4 regions of the Streptomyces sp. NPDC028305 genome follow, and region 3 is predicted to be linked to each of the others. Evidence: riboswitches for the same ligand, from Rfam matches in the RefSeq annotation. Region 3 holds a riboswitch; each other region holds the start of a gene.
The links. Region 3 has a riboswitch for cobalamin ahead of ACZ4WQ_RS00335 (cobalamin biosynthesis protein). Riboswitches for the same ligand answer to the same signal wherever they lie in the genome.

Region 1: linked by a shared signal. The riboswitch ahead of ACZ4WQ_RS43375 (CbtB domain-containing protein) and the one ahead of ACZ4WQ_RS00335 (cobalamin biosynthesis protein) in region 3 are both predicted to bind cobalamin.
Region 2: linked by a shared signal. The riboswitch ahead of ACZ4WQ_RS03180 (prenyltransferase/squalene oxidase repeat-containing protein) and the one ahead of ACZ4WQ_RS00335 (cobalamin biosynthesis protein) in region 3 are both predicted to bind cobalamin.
Region 4: linked by a shared signal. The riboswitch ahead of ACZ4WQ_RS18525 (ribonucleoside-diphosphate reductase subunit alpha) and the one ahead of ACZ4WQ_RS00335 (cobalamin biosynthesis protein) in region 3 are both predicted to bind cobalamin.

Annotation. Positions count from the first base shown of each region.
Region 1 is NZ_JBVHTN010000013.1:47,893-51,091, forward strand. It holds gene ACZ4WQ_RS43370 (glycoside hydrolase family 6 protein) at 1-947, opposite strand, end outside; cobalamin riboswitch at 1,153-1,288, shown strand; gene ACZ4WQ_RS43375 (CbtB domain-containing protein) at 1,326-1,544, shown strand; gene ACZ4WQ_RS43380 (CbtA family protein) at 1,560-2,351, shown strand; gene ACZ4WQ_RS43385 (sortase domain-containing protein) at 2,382-2,972, opposite strand; gene ACZ4WQ_RS43390 (hypothetical protein) at 2,978-3,199, opposite strand, start outside.
Region 2 is NZ_JBVHTN010000001.1:697,329-700,527, forward strand. It holds gene ACZ4WQ_RS03170 (TetR/AcrR family transcriptional regulator) at 145-897, shown strand; gene ACZ4WQ_RS03175 (DUF5984 family protein) at 869-1,669, opposite strand; cobalamin riboswitch at 1,771-1,896, shown strand; gene ACZ4WQ_RS03180 (prenyltransferase/squalene oxidase repeat-containing protein) at 2,059-3,199, shown strand, end outside.
Region 3 is NZ_JBVHTN010000001.1:72,059-75,257, reverse strand. It holds gene ACZ4WQ_RS00340 (cobyric acid synthase) at 1-434, opposite strand, end outside; gene ACZ4WQ_RS00335 (cobalamin biosynthesis protein) at 431-1,513, opposite strand; cobalamin riboswitch at 1,657-1,791, opposite strand; gene ACZ4WQ_RS00330 (hypothetical protein) at 1,996-2,250, opposite strand; gene ACZ4WQ_RS00325 (inorganic phosphate transporter) at 2,263-3,199, opposite strand, start outside.
Region 4 is NZ_JBVHTN010000004.1:500,288-503,486, forward strand. It holds gene ACZ4WQ_RS18525 (ribonucleoside-diphosphate reductase subunit alpha) at 1-2,044, opposite strand, end outside; cobalamin riboswitch at 2,169-2,291, opposite strand; gene ACZ4WQ_RS18530 (FGGY family carbohydrate kinase) at 2,612-3,199, opposite strand, start outside.

The DNA of each region.
Region 1 (3,199 bases), on a different contig from region 3:
AGATACGCGGCGACCGCGGCGTCGCCCGTGCGGACCGTGGGCGTCTCGCCCAGCGCCCGCCCCTTGGGGTTGCACCAGGCCTCGGGGTCCTCCTTGCCCGGCACCGGCCCCTTGCCGTTGCGGCTGGTGTCGATCACGAAGGGCTTTCCGCCGACCAGGGCGGAGAGCTTCCTGCCGTACACCTTGTTGTCCGCGGTGGTCTGATAGTTGGCGATGTTGAGCGCGAAGCCGTCGGCCTTCTTCAGCCCGGCGCGCCGCAGCGGCTCGGCCATCCGGCGCGGATCCTTGATCCAGTGCGGATTCCCCGCGTCCAGATAGACCTTGGTGCGGGGCAGCCCCTTGAGCTTGTCCACAGCCCCGGTCAGCAGGTCGTAACGCTCCTCGAGGAACCGCCTGGGCGTGCAGCCGTCCACCGCGTGGGGCAGTGCGTCCGGCTCCAGGATGACCGTGGCGGCCCGGTCGCCGATGCCCCTGACCGCCTTGTCCAGCCAGGCGCGATACGCGTTGCCGTCGGCGGCGCCGCCCTTCGAGTACTGGCCGCAGTCGCGGTGCGGGATGTTGTAGAAGACCAGCAGCGCGTCACGCTCCTCCGACACGGCGGCCTCGGTGAACCCCCGCGCCTGGCCCTCCGGGTCGTCCACCCCCAGCCACTCCGCGACCGGCTGCGCGGCGATCTTCTGTATCAGCTTCGCCTCGCCGGTCTCCCCCTTCCTGCGGTACTCGGCGACCTGCCGGGCCGCGGCGCCGTCCGGGTTCACCCAATACGGCACGACATTCCGGGGCCGCTGTGCGGGCCTCGCCGCCGCGATCGCCTCCTCCTCGCGATCGGAACGCCCGGAACCCGACGAGCCGAAGCAGCCGGAGAGCGTCACGAGCGACAGCAGCGCCCCCACCGCCGCCCCGGCACGGACAGATCCTCGCCGACGGCCGGTGTAACTCCCGTACATCCACTCCCCCTTGGGTGCACGCTCCGGGGGACACCCCTCAGGCCCCCGGCAGGACAAGACCGGTCGAAACCATGCTTACACACCACACCGGCCCTCACGGGGTTATCCACAGCCCTTTGCGTGAATTCGCCCGTACGGCGCGAAGCGGCCCCTCCGGGACCGGTTGACAGGTACCCGTCCGCCTGGGACTCTCCGATGCGACAAGTCAACACAACGAGACGACGGTGTACAGGAACCCGGTGCGAATCCGGGACGGTCCCGCCACTGTGACCAGGAGTCGGCGCGCGCGAACGGCGCCGCACTTCCGGGAGTCAGGAACTGGCCGTCGTTCTCCTTCCTGCTGAGGGGCGTGGAAACCCCACTAGGAGGCAACAGCGGATGTCCCTGCACACGGCACGGCACACCGACCCCGCGGCCGTCTCGGCCGCCACCGCCCACACCCGCGACTGGCTGATCGCGGCCGGCGCGGTCATCCTCGCTCTCATCGCCCTGTACGCGGTCTTCATCGACAACGGCTCGCTGATCTCGGCGACGGGCGACTATCTGCACGAGTTCTCGCACGACGGCCGGCACCTCTTCGGTGCCCCCTGCCACTGACGGGTCCGGCACCCCATGGCAGACGGTCACGTTCCCGTACTCCCCCTGCTCCGGCGTGGCCTGGCGGCGGGCGCCCTCGCGGGCCTCGCCACCGGGCTGTTCTCCCTGCTGCTGGCCGAGCCCCTGATGGACCGCGCCATCCGGCTGGAGGAAAAACGCCAGGAGAGCGAGCATTCGCACGCCGCCGCGGCCGCGGCGGTCACCCACCACGAGGAGCTGTTCTCCCGCTCCACCCAGCACTTCGGCCTCGTCGTCACCGCCGTGGTCGTCGGGCTGGCGCTCGGCGTCTTCTTCGCGGTCGCGCACGCGCTCGTCCACCGCGGATCCGACACCTCCGCACGCCCCTGGCCCCGCGCGCTCACCCTCGCGGCGGCGGGCTTCACCGGCCTCTCGCTCCTGCCAGGCCTGCGCTACCCGGCCAACCCGCCGGGCGTCGGCGACGCGGGCACGGTCGGCGACCGCCAGGCGATGTGGCTCGCCGCGGTGGCGATCGGCGTGCTCGGCATGGTGCTCGCCCGGCTGGTGCACGTCCGGCTGACGGCGGCGGGCCGCGGTCCCGCCGTGGCCCAGACGGCGGTCGCCGCGACCGTCGTCGCGGTGCTCCTCGCCCTGTTCGCCCTCCCCGACAACCCCGACCCGGTCCCCGTCGAGTCCACACTGCTCTGGGACTTCCGGATGCTCTCGTTCGCCTCGCACGCGGTGATGTGGGCGGTCCTCGGCGCCACGTTCGGCGCCCTCGGCCTCCGCGCCCTGCGCGAGCGCGGCACGACGACTCACCGGCCGGACCCGGTCCCGACCGCGGCGTAACCCTCGGGCCCGGTGGGCGGGCTTCCCCGCCTACCGGCTCCCCGTCAGATACGCCGACACCACCACCGTTCCGCCGCGCGCCCCGCCGCCCGCGAGCAGCCGCAGCTCCGCGCGGCCCCCGGCCCGCGCCGCGTACACCCGCCGCGCGTCGAACCGCGTGGCGGTGACCATCGCGACGTCCTCGACCGTGAACTCGGCCACCGTCCCGTCCGCCCGGGACACCCGCACCGCGTCGCCGCGCCTGACCCCGCCGAGGCGGCGGAGGACCCCCGCGTCGGCCGGCCCGACCAGCACCGCCGCCCCCGAGGCGCCCGGCCGCGCCCCCATCCCGTACCAGCCCCCGCTCCCGTCCCGGCCCTGGCCGGCGACCGGCGCCGCGATCCCCGCCGACTCGACGACGACGCGCCGCGCCGCCGCGGCCGGCAGCGGGTGCCACGCTCTGGGCAGCGGATGCGTGGGCGGGCGCCCCACGGCCGCCACATCCCCCGTCAACGGCACCGCTCCGCCCAGGCCCTCCGCCGCGTCATGGCCCCACAGCCACAGTCCGAGCAGCAGCGCCGCCCAGGCCACCCCCGCGATCGCCCTCGCCCGGCCGACGCCGCCGGGGCGCTTCCCGTACACCGCCGTCAGCCCGACGCCGCGGCGACCGGGCGACGGCGGCGCCGCACCGCCATCCCGGCGACGGCCAGCGCCGTGACTCCGGAGAGCACCAGGCCGTACGCCTCGGCCCCGCCGAGGCCGCGGCGCGCCGCGTCGTCGGCCGGGGCGAGGTCCGAGTGGGCGCGGTGGACATGGCCGGGGCGTGCGGGGGCGGCGTCCTCCTGGTCCGCGACGGCGGGGCCGGCGAT
Region 2 (3,199 bases), 630 kb from region 3:
CGCCTTCCCCCGAACGTGACTGCCCTTAGAAGCGAGAATAGTATTAACCATGCAACGCACCTTCACGGCAAGTCGGTTGCCCCGTGCGCCCGACCGCCGATGAAGGATCATTGGGGCGCACCCCACCACGACAAGGAGGCGACGGTGTCCGGCACAGACGGAGACGGAGGCGAGCGCGCGGCAGGGCTGACGCGGCGGGAGCGGCTGCGCGTGGAGCTGGAGCGCGATGTCAGGGCCGCCGCCCGCCGGATCACCGCCGCGGAGGGCATCGAGGGGCTCACCGTCGCCGCCGTGGCCCGCAGCGTCGGCGTGACCTCACCCGCCCTCTACCGCTACTTCGAGGGCAGGAACGGGCTCATCCGCGCCGTCTACGACGACGTCACCACGGAGTTCATCCAGACCGTCGACCATGCGGTGGGCCGCCAAGACCCCGATGACGTCAGCGCGCAGCTGCACGCCGCCACCCGTGCCGTGCTGGACTGGTCCGTGGCCAACCCGGCGGAGTTCAACCTGCTCATGGGCGCCGGCTACCCCTCGGCGGCCAAAACCGCGGACGACATCCCGCAGGTCATATCGCGTGAGCTGGGCGGGGTGTTCGGACGGGGATTCACCCGGCTGTGGCGCGAGGGGAGGCTGGCCTGCCCTGCGGACGACGAGCTCGATCCGGCGCTGGTGGCCCAACTGCGGACCTACCGCAAGGTCATCGGCCTCGAAGTGCCCCTCGGCGTCGCGTTCCTGATGCTCACCTGCTGGCGCCAGATCTACGGCATGCTCTGCCTGGCCGTCTACGGCCATCTGTCCTACGCCCTGGACGACCCGGTGCCGCTGTTCGAAGACATGATGGACCGCCTGCTCGGCCTCCTGGGCCTCACCCGCAGCCCCGGCCTGGTGATCTGAGCAGCGCCACCGCGCCCGCCCGTACGGCGGCCCAGTCGGTGGCGTACTCGTACTCCCGGGTCCGCCGCAGCCACCCCGCGCGGTCCTGGTGCTCGCGGCGCAGCTGCTCCAGGTCCAGCTCGACGCCCGGCGGCGGCCCCGCGGCCGCCAGCTCGCCGATCCGCTGTTCCATGGCCTCCAGCAGCGCACGGTCGAGCTCGGCCACGGCGGCGACGAAGGCGCTGGTCGGCACGGTCACCCGGCCCGTGGCCGGCGCGGTGAACTCGATCTCGTCCTCGGGATCCGGCTGATGCGTCCAGCTGACGTTCATGACGTCCTCCATGGCGTCGTCGTCCCCGGCGACGGTCCGCCAGCAGCGGATGTCCGGCGCTACGCGCAGATACCCCGTGTTAAGGGTGCGGCCGCCGTGCCACTGCGCGGCCGCCTCGGCCTCCAGGGTCTCCTCCCAGCGCCAGTCGGAGGAGTCGCGGGCCACGAAGGCGGCCAGGTCCTCGGGTACGGGCTCGAGCGCCGCGGGCAGGAGCGCGAGCAGGTCCTCCCAGAGCCGGACCACGTAGTAGTCCACGTACGGGTGGGACGGGCCGTCCCCGCCGCCCCGCAGCCGCCGCACCGTGCGCTCGGAGTAGCGCAGCAGCTCATGCTCGCCGAGGTCGATGACGTACCAGCCGTCGGTCAGCCCGAACCAGTGCAGTACGGGACGCTCGCGCCGCCCCCACGGCCGCACCTGCTCCAAGGGGGTCAGGCCGAAACGGAACCGGATGTCCTGATCCATAGGGAGAGTATGGGCCCGCCCTACAGCCCGCCTCCCAGCCCACCCCCAAGGGCCCGACCGCCGTGGTCCGGCCCCGGTGGGCGCCGGATAAGGTATGCGTGAAAACTTCATCCGCGTCCGATCGGGGGAAGCCGGTGAGATTCCGGCGCTGACCCGCAACCGTGAGTACGGGCTGTGTGCCGCAGGGCGTACGAGCCGGGACACCTGGTCGGGCGCACCGCAGGCTCCCGCCGCCGGCCCGCCCGGCGGCGGCACCGTCGAGGTATGCGGAGCTGAGCCCGGTGTCATCGCGTTCGCACGTCCCTCGGCGTGCGGGGTGGTCGGCCGTGCGCGGCCGCGTACCGCTGCCCAGCCACCGCCGAGACCCCCGACCGAGAGGCACCGTCGCCATGAACGTACGCCGCAGCGCCACGGCTCTGGCCGCCCTGGCCGCCCTGTGCACGGCCGCCGCCCCCGCCGCGTTCGCCGACGCCTCGCCCTCGCCCAAGCCGTCCGGCTCGGCGGCGCTGCCCAAGGGGCTGTACGGCGCCAAGGACCCGAAGTTCGACGGGGTGTGGCGGCAGTCGCTCGCGCTGCTGGCGCAGGACGCGGTCGGGGTCACCCCGGCGAGATCGGCCATCGACTGGCTGGCCGGCCAGCAGTGCGAGGACGGCGGCTTCGCCGCGTACCGGGCCGACGCCTCCGCCGCGTGCGACCCGAAGAAGGGCGAGTTCACCGACGCGACAGCGGCGGCGGTACAGGCGCTGGCCGCGGTCGGTGGGCGCAGCGCCGCGGTCGAGAAGGGCGTCGGCTGGCTGAAGGAGAGCCAGAACGACGACGGCGGCTGGGGCATGAACCCGGGCAGCCCGAGCGACGCCAACTCCACCTCCGCCGCCGTCGGCGCCTTCGCCGCCGCGGGCCAGGACCCGAAGCAGGTGAAGTCGGCCAAGGGCGGCCGGACGCCGTACGACGTGCTGCTCGGCCTCCAGCTGGGGTGTGATGCGAAGGAGGGGCAGCGCGGGGCGTTCGCGTATACGGCGGACAAGGGCAAGCCGGTCGCGAACGACCTGGCGACGACGGCCGCCGCGCTGGCCACCGAGGGCAAGGGCTGGGTCTTCGAGCCCGCGGGCAAGGACGCCGGCAAGGCCCCGGAGCCGCTGGACTGCGGCTCGGGCAGCAAGGACGGCAAGGACGACAAGAGCGACAAGAGCGGGAGCGCCAAGCCGGCCAAGGTGACCGAGGCCGCGCGGGCCGCCGCCGCGTATCTGGCGGACACCATGGCCGGGCACGGCAGCCATCTGCTGTCCGCGATGCCCGGCGCCGAGGACCAGCCCGACTTCGGCGGCACGGCGGACGCGATAGTAGCCCTGGCCGCCGGGGAGCACAGCGCGACCGCGGCGAAGCCCCTCCAGTGGCTCCAGAACGAGAAGAACGGCGCGCTGGCGTGGGCGAAGGGCGACCCGGGGGCGCTGGCCAAGCTGGTCCTCGCGGCGCACGCGGCCGGGGCGGATCCGCGCAGCTTCGGCGGCGTCGACCTCGTCCAGCAGCTGA
Region 3 (3,199 bases):
CGCCGCAGCTCGGCCAGGCACTCGGTGACGGTGCCCAGCAGCGTCTCCTGGCGCCCTGAGTGCTGCTTTTCCCCGGGGGACGCCCCCCCAGACCCCCCGAAATACCCGCGCGCGCTCAGCTCGCCCACCGGCCTGCCCAGCAGCACCACCTGGCTGCTGCGGTCGCTGCCCGGCTTGAGGAGCACCGGGTTCATCAGCGCGCTCGGCTCGACGCGCGCCGCCGCGGCCTGCATGGCCTGGGCGCGGCCGATCTCCGCGCCGTCGCGGGTCACGAAGGAGTTGAGCGACATGTTCTGCGCCTTGAACGGCGCGACGCTGACGCCCTTACGGCTGAGCCATCGGCAGATCCCGGCCGTGACGACGCTCTTGCCCGCGTCCGAAGTGGTGCCCGCGACGAGCAGGCCGCCGCCGCCCCTGCTGGGTATGCCGCTCATATGCCATCCCTCCCCGCGGCCGCGGGCCGCGCCGTCCTGCCCGGTCCGGGTCCGTCCGCCCGCAAGGACCGTGCCCAGCGGGCGAGCGCGCCATGTGGGGCACGGGACGGCCCCAGCGCCGCCCCCACCGCCAGCCGGGCCCCGACGGACACGCCGAGCGCCAGGGCGCCGACGCGCCGCGACAGCCGTACCGCGCGCTCGATGTCGGCGGCCTTCACCGCCCGCCCGCCGGGGTTGAGCACCGGCCGGTGCTCAACGCGGCCGCCGTACGCGAGAGTGCCGCCCAGCCGTACGCCGAGCGCGCCCGCGAACGCGGCCTCCACGGGGCCCGCGTTGGGGCTCGGATGACGGTGGCCGTCGCGGAGCCAGGCGCGCCGCGCGCCGCGCGGGTCGGGCCCGGCCAGGGTGGCCAGCGTCGCGGTGAGCCGTGCGCCGGGCCAGCCGGCGAGGTCGTCCAGCCGGGCCGCGGCCCAGCCGAACCGCCGGTAGCGCGACGACTTGTGGCCGACCATCGCGTCCAGGGTGTTGACGGCCCGGAAGCCGACCAGGCCGGGCACCCCGCCGACGGCCCCCCACACCAGCGCGCCCACGACGGCGTCCGAGGTGTTCTCGGCGACCGACTCGACGACCGCGCGCGCGATCTGCCGCTCGTCCAGCGCCTGCGGGTCGCGGCCGCACAGGTGCGGCAGCCGCCGCCGGGCGGCGTCCAGGTCCCCGGCGGCCAGCGCGCCGCCGACGGCCCGCGCCTCCCGGCCCAGCGTGGTCCCGCCGAGCACGGCCCAGGTGGCGGCGGCGGTCAGTACGGTGTGCGCGGCGCGGGAGGGGACCCCCGAGGAGTCGTTGCCCAAAGCCCGTACGGCGCGCACCGAAAGCGCGGCCCCCGCGGCCGCGCCGCCCGCGCACAGCGCGGCGTACAGGGCCCCGGATCCGCGGTGGTCGCGCCACAGCAGCCGCTCGACGGCCAGGGCGGCGCGCCCGAACGCGGCCACGGGGTGGCCGCGGCGCGGATCGCCCGTGGCGAGGTCGCCGAGGAAGCCGAGGGCGGCGCCGCACGCGTACGAGGCGTGATCGGCACCCATCGTCAGTCCGCCGTCGTGCCTCGGCGCGTCGGGGCGTGGAGTTCGGGCCGCGGGCGGGTCGGCGTCGGCGGCATGGCGGTGCCGGGCATGGCGGTATGTCCTCACTCAGGGTCCGCGCCCTGGTTCGACGTGACCGGCGGTGAGAGTCTCCTGGCTCCCGGATCCGCGCTTCTCCCGGTCTTCCAGCCTCCGTACGGAGACCGTGACTTGTGCGTGCGATGGGAGAGCGCTCCCCGGTGACAGTGGCGGGACCGCGCCGGATTCTCACCGGCTTCCTCTCCTGCCGCCGTTTGGCTCCGGAAGTCCACCATGGGCGGCGAATGGCCGTCAACTCGCGAATGCCCCGGGATGCGCGAGTGTGCCGAGGCCCACACGCGCCACGCACGCCACGGCCGCCGGGCGGGTCCGCGCTGGTCGGCGCGGCCCGGCCCGGCGGCCGTGGCTACTGCGGGAACACGGCCGAGCCGTGCGGGTTCAGGCCGTCAGGCCACGATCAGATTGATGCCGTACGCCACCGTCGCCGCGCACAGCGCGAAGCAGGCGTACGCGGCGGCGCGCGCCGGGCCGATGCCGGCGCCGGCGCCCGCCGGGGCCGCGGCGGTGTCCTGGCCCGCCTCGGCCTGCTGGGGCTTGCGGGAGGCGCCGAGGATGCCGAGGGTGAAGACGCCCACGAAGCCGACGGTCACCACGAGGCTGACGCCGAAGACCTGGCCGAGAGCCGCCCAGTCGATGCTCATCGCGTTACTTCCTTAGCTGGTGCTGCCGGTGGCGGCGGAGGCGCCGGCCGGGGTGGCGGAGGGGGAGGAGGCGGGGGAGGAGACGGGGGCGGGGGCCACCGGCCCGGCGGGCGGCGGGGCCACGGACTGGAGGGCGGCGGTGACGACGCCCACCGGCTCGGCCGGCGCCGCCCCGGCATCGGTGCTGTCGTTGACGTTGGTGTGGTCGACGGGCTTGCGGCGCGAGGCCGCCCAGATCGCGGCGCAGGCGGCGACCGCGAGCACGGCGACCGTCGTGACGCCCCAGTCGCCCTGGTCCGCCAGCAGCGCCGCGCCGCCCGCGACGAGGCCCGCGGCGGGCAGGGTGAGCACCCAGGCGAGGACCATGCGGCCCGCGGTGGACCAGCGCACCACACCGCCCTTGCGGCCGACGCCCGCGCCCATCACGGCGCCGGAGCAGACCTGGGTGGTGGAGAGGGCGAAGCCGATGTGGGAGGAGGCGAGGATGACGGTCGCGGCGCCGGTCTGGGCGGCGAAGCCCTGCGGCGGCTGGATGTCGGTGATGCCCTTGCCCATGGTGCGGATGATGCGCCAGCCGCCCAGGTACGTACCGAGCGCGATGGCCAGCCCCGCGGCGACGATGACCCACAGCGGCGGGTCGGAGTCGGGGACGATCACGCCGCCCGTGATCAGCGCCAGGGTGATCACACCCATGGTCTTCTGGGCGTCGTTGGTGCCGTGGGCGAGGGAGACCAGCGCGGCCGAGGCGATCTGCCCGGCGCGGTAGCCCTTCGCGGTGTCCTGGGGGTCGCGGTCGCGGGCCAGCCGGTAGGTGAGCCGGGTCGCGACCAGGGCGGCGACGCCGGCCACGACCGGCGCGGCCACGGCGGGGATCAGGACCTTCATGACGATCTTGTCGCTGTTGACCCCGTCCATGCCGACGGAGACCAGGGTGGCGCCGATGAGGCCG
Region 4 (3,199 bases), on a different contig from region 3:
CGTTGGACTCGCGCAGCGCCTCACGGCTCTGGGCGTCCCACACGCCGAGCTTCTTCAGGTCGTTCACCAGGTAGGAGTTGACCTGGAGGAACTCACCACTGAGCGTCTCGCGCTTGAAGAGGTTGGAGACCTGCGGCTCGATGCACTCGTAGACGCCCGCGATCGAGGCGATGGTGGCGGTCGGCGCGATGGCCAGGAGGAGCGAGTTCCGCATCCCGGACTTGGCCATCCGCTCGCGCAGCGCTGCCCACCGCTCGGGCCAGGTCGCCACCGCGTCCGTGTAGTGGTCCGGGTGCAGCACACCGCGCGCGGTGCGGGTGGCGGACCAGGCCGGGTGCGGGCCGTGGCGCTCGGCGAGGGCGCAGGACGCCTCGTACGCCGCGAGCATGATGCGCTCGGAGATCTGGGTGGACAGCGCTTGCGCCTCGGGCGAGTCGAAGGGCAGCCGCAGCCGGAAGAAGACGTCCTGGAGGCCCATCAGGCCCAGGCCCACCGGGCGCCAGCGGGAGTTGGACGCCCCGGCCTCCTCGGTCGGGTAGAAGTTGATGTCCACCACGCGGTCGAGGAAGGTGACGGCGGTGCGGACGGTCGCGTCCAGCCGCTCCCAGTCCATTACTTCTTCCCCGGCGCCGCCGTCTTTGCCCAGGTGCGCGGCCAGGTTGACCGAGCCCAGATTGCACACGGCCGTCTCGCCGTCGTCCGTGACCTCCAGGATCTCGGTGCACAGGTTGGAGGAGTGCACGACCCGGCCGGGCTCGGCGGTCTGGTTGGCGGTGCGGTTGGCGGCGTCCTTGAAGGTCATCCAGCCGTTGCCGGTCTGCGCGAGGGTGCGCATCATCCGGGCGTACAGCTGGCGCGCCGGGACGGTCTTGACGGCCAGCCCGTCCGCCTCGGCCTTCCGGTACGCGGCGTCGAACTCCTCGCCCCACAGGTCGACCAGCGCGGGCGCGTCGACCGGCGAGAACAGCGACCAGTCGGCGTCGGCCTCCACCCGGCGCATGAACTCGTCCGGGATCCAGTGCGCGATGTTGAGGTTGTGGGTGCGGCGGGCCTCTTCGCCCGTGTTGTCCCGAAGCTCCAGGAACTCCTCGATGTCCGCGTGCCAGGTCTCCAGGTACACACAGGCCGCGCCCTTGCGCCGGCCGCCCTGGTTGACGGCGGCGACGGAGGCGTCGAGGGTGCGCAGGAACGGCACGATGCCGTTGGAGTGGCCGTTGGTGCCGCGGATCAGCGAACCGCGGGCGCGGATGCGCGAGTAGGACAGGCCGATGCCGCCCGCGTGCTTGGAGAGCCGCGCGACCTGGTGGTAGCGGTTGTAGATCGAGTCCAGCTCGTCCAGCGGCGAGTCCAGCAGATAGCAGGACGACATCTGCGGGTGGCGGGTGCCGGAGTTGAACAGCGTGGGGGAGCTGGGCAGGTAGGACAGTGTGCTGGTGAGCCGGTACAGCTCGGCGACGTCGTCCAGCGCCCGCTCCGAGTGGTCCTCGGCCAGCCCGCAGGCCACCCGCAGCAGGAAGTGCTGCGGGGTCTCGATCACCTGGCGGGTGATCGGGTGGCGGAGCAGATAGCGGCTGTGGAGGGTGCGCAGCCCGAAGTAGCCGAAGCGGTCGTCGGCGCCGTCGGCCAGCGCCCGCTCGACCAGCGCGTCCAGGCGGGCGGCGTGGGCGGTCACGAACTCGGCCGTGCCGTCCGCGATCAGGCCCTCGCGGTGGCCCACGGCCACCGAGGCGGAGAAGGAGACCGCGCCCTGCCCGGCCGCCTCCTCCGCGATGGCGAGGGTCAGCAGCCGCGCGGCGAGCTTCGAGTACTCGGGTTCTTCGGCGATCAGACCGGCCGCCGCCTCGGTCGCGAGGGTGCGCAACTCCGCCTCGTCCGAGCCGGGATGGCGGCCGCGCAGGGCGGCGGCCGCGACCTTGCCGGGGTCGGTGGCGGGCAGGTCGGCGGTGAGCTCCGTCAGGGTCCGCAGCAGGGCGGTCCCGGGCGCGTCGTCCGCTGCCTGAGTAGCCGCTGCCTCTGAAACCGGATCGGCTGGCGCGATGGTCACTGAAGTGTTCTCCCTCGCTCGGCTGGGGGCCGGGCGGGTGGTACGCGATGGGCGCGTGCGGGCATGCCGAAACCGCCAAGGGCATACCGCACAGCGTCCATCGGCCCAACCCGCGGGGCCCGGACGTATGAGACGGCTGTCGGCAGGTCCTCGGACTCGCGGGTACGCAAAAGCGTACGCGTACACCGTTGCGGGACAGTTCCGGATTCGCACCGGATTCCCCTGCGGCGACAGCGAGCATGAGCATACATCTTGTGGTGGCGAGCGCACGCGCCCCCACATGTTGTGTCGCGAGGTGGAGTGTTTCGTACGAATGTGCTATTCAGTGCCGGACTTGGCGCGGTCTTGGCGCGCGCTTGGCACAGGCCTGACGCAGGCCCGAGACAGGCCTGACGCGGGCCCTGGGGCGTGCCCCGAGGTGCCCCGAGGTGGCCCGGCAGAGGCCGGCAGGGGGCCGGTACGGCCCCGGCGCGGCCCCGGTGCGGGTCCGGCGCGGACGGTCGGGCGCGAGCCCGGCAGGGGCCCGGCAAGGGCCTGCGCCGGGCCCGGCGCGGCGCCGGGTCGCCTTTAAGCGGGCGCCGTTGCCCGCCACTCCGCGAGGGTACGGGCCAGCCTGGCCCGGTAGTCCGCGTAGCCGCGCTCGTATGCCTCGGCGCGCTCCGCGTCGGGTACGACAGTACGCGAATCGGCTCGCCATTGTGCCGCGTCCACCGGGTCGCCCAACGCGCGCCAGGCGACCGCGACCGCGCCGCGCGCCCCCACCTCGGGCTCGTCCGGGATCCGCACCGGCCGCCCCAGGACGTCCGCGAACAGCTGGGTCCAGGCGGCGGACCGGGTGCCGCCCCCGCAGGCCGCGAGCGTCGCGCTCAGCCCCGCGGCCTCCAGGCAGTGGCGTGCCGCGTACGCCACGGCCTCGCAGGCGGCCCGGACGGCGTCCGCGCGGGTCGTGGCCAGGGTCAGGCCGTCCAACCGGCCCCGCGCGGCGGGCTCCACGAACGGGGCGCGCTCGCCCGCGTCCGACAGGAAGGGCAGCGCGGTGACCCCGCGCGCCCCCGGCGGGCTGTCGGCGAGCAGCGTCTCCAGATCCGCGGTGGTCGCCCCGGTGAACTCCAGGACCCACTCCAGGGCCGCCGTGCCCACCATGGCGGGCATGCC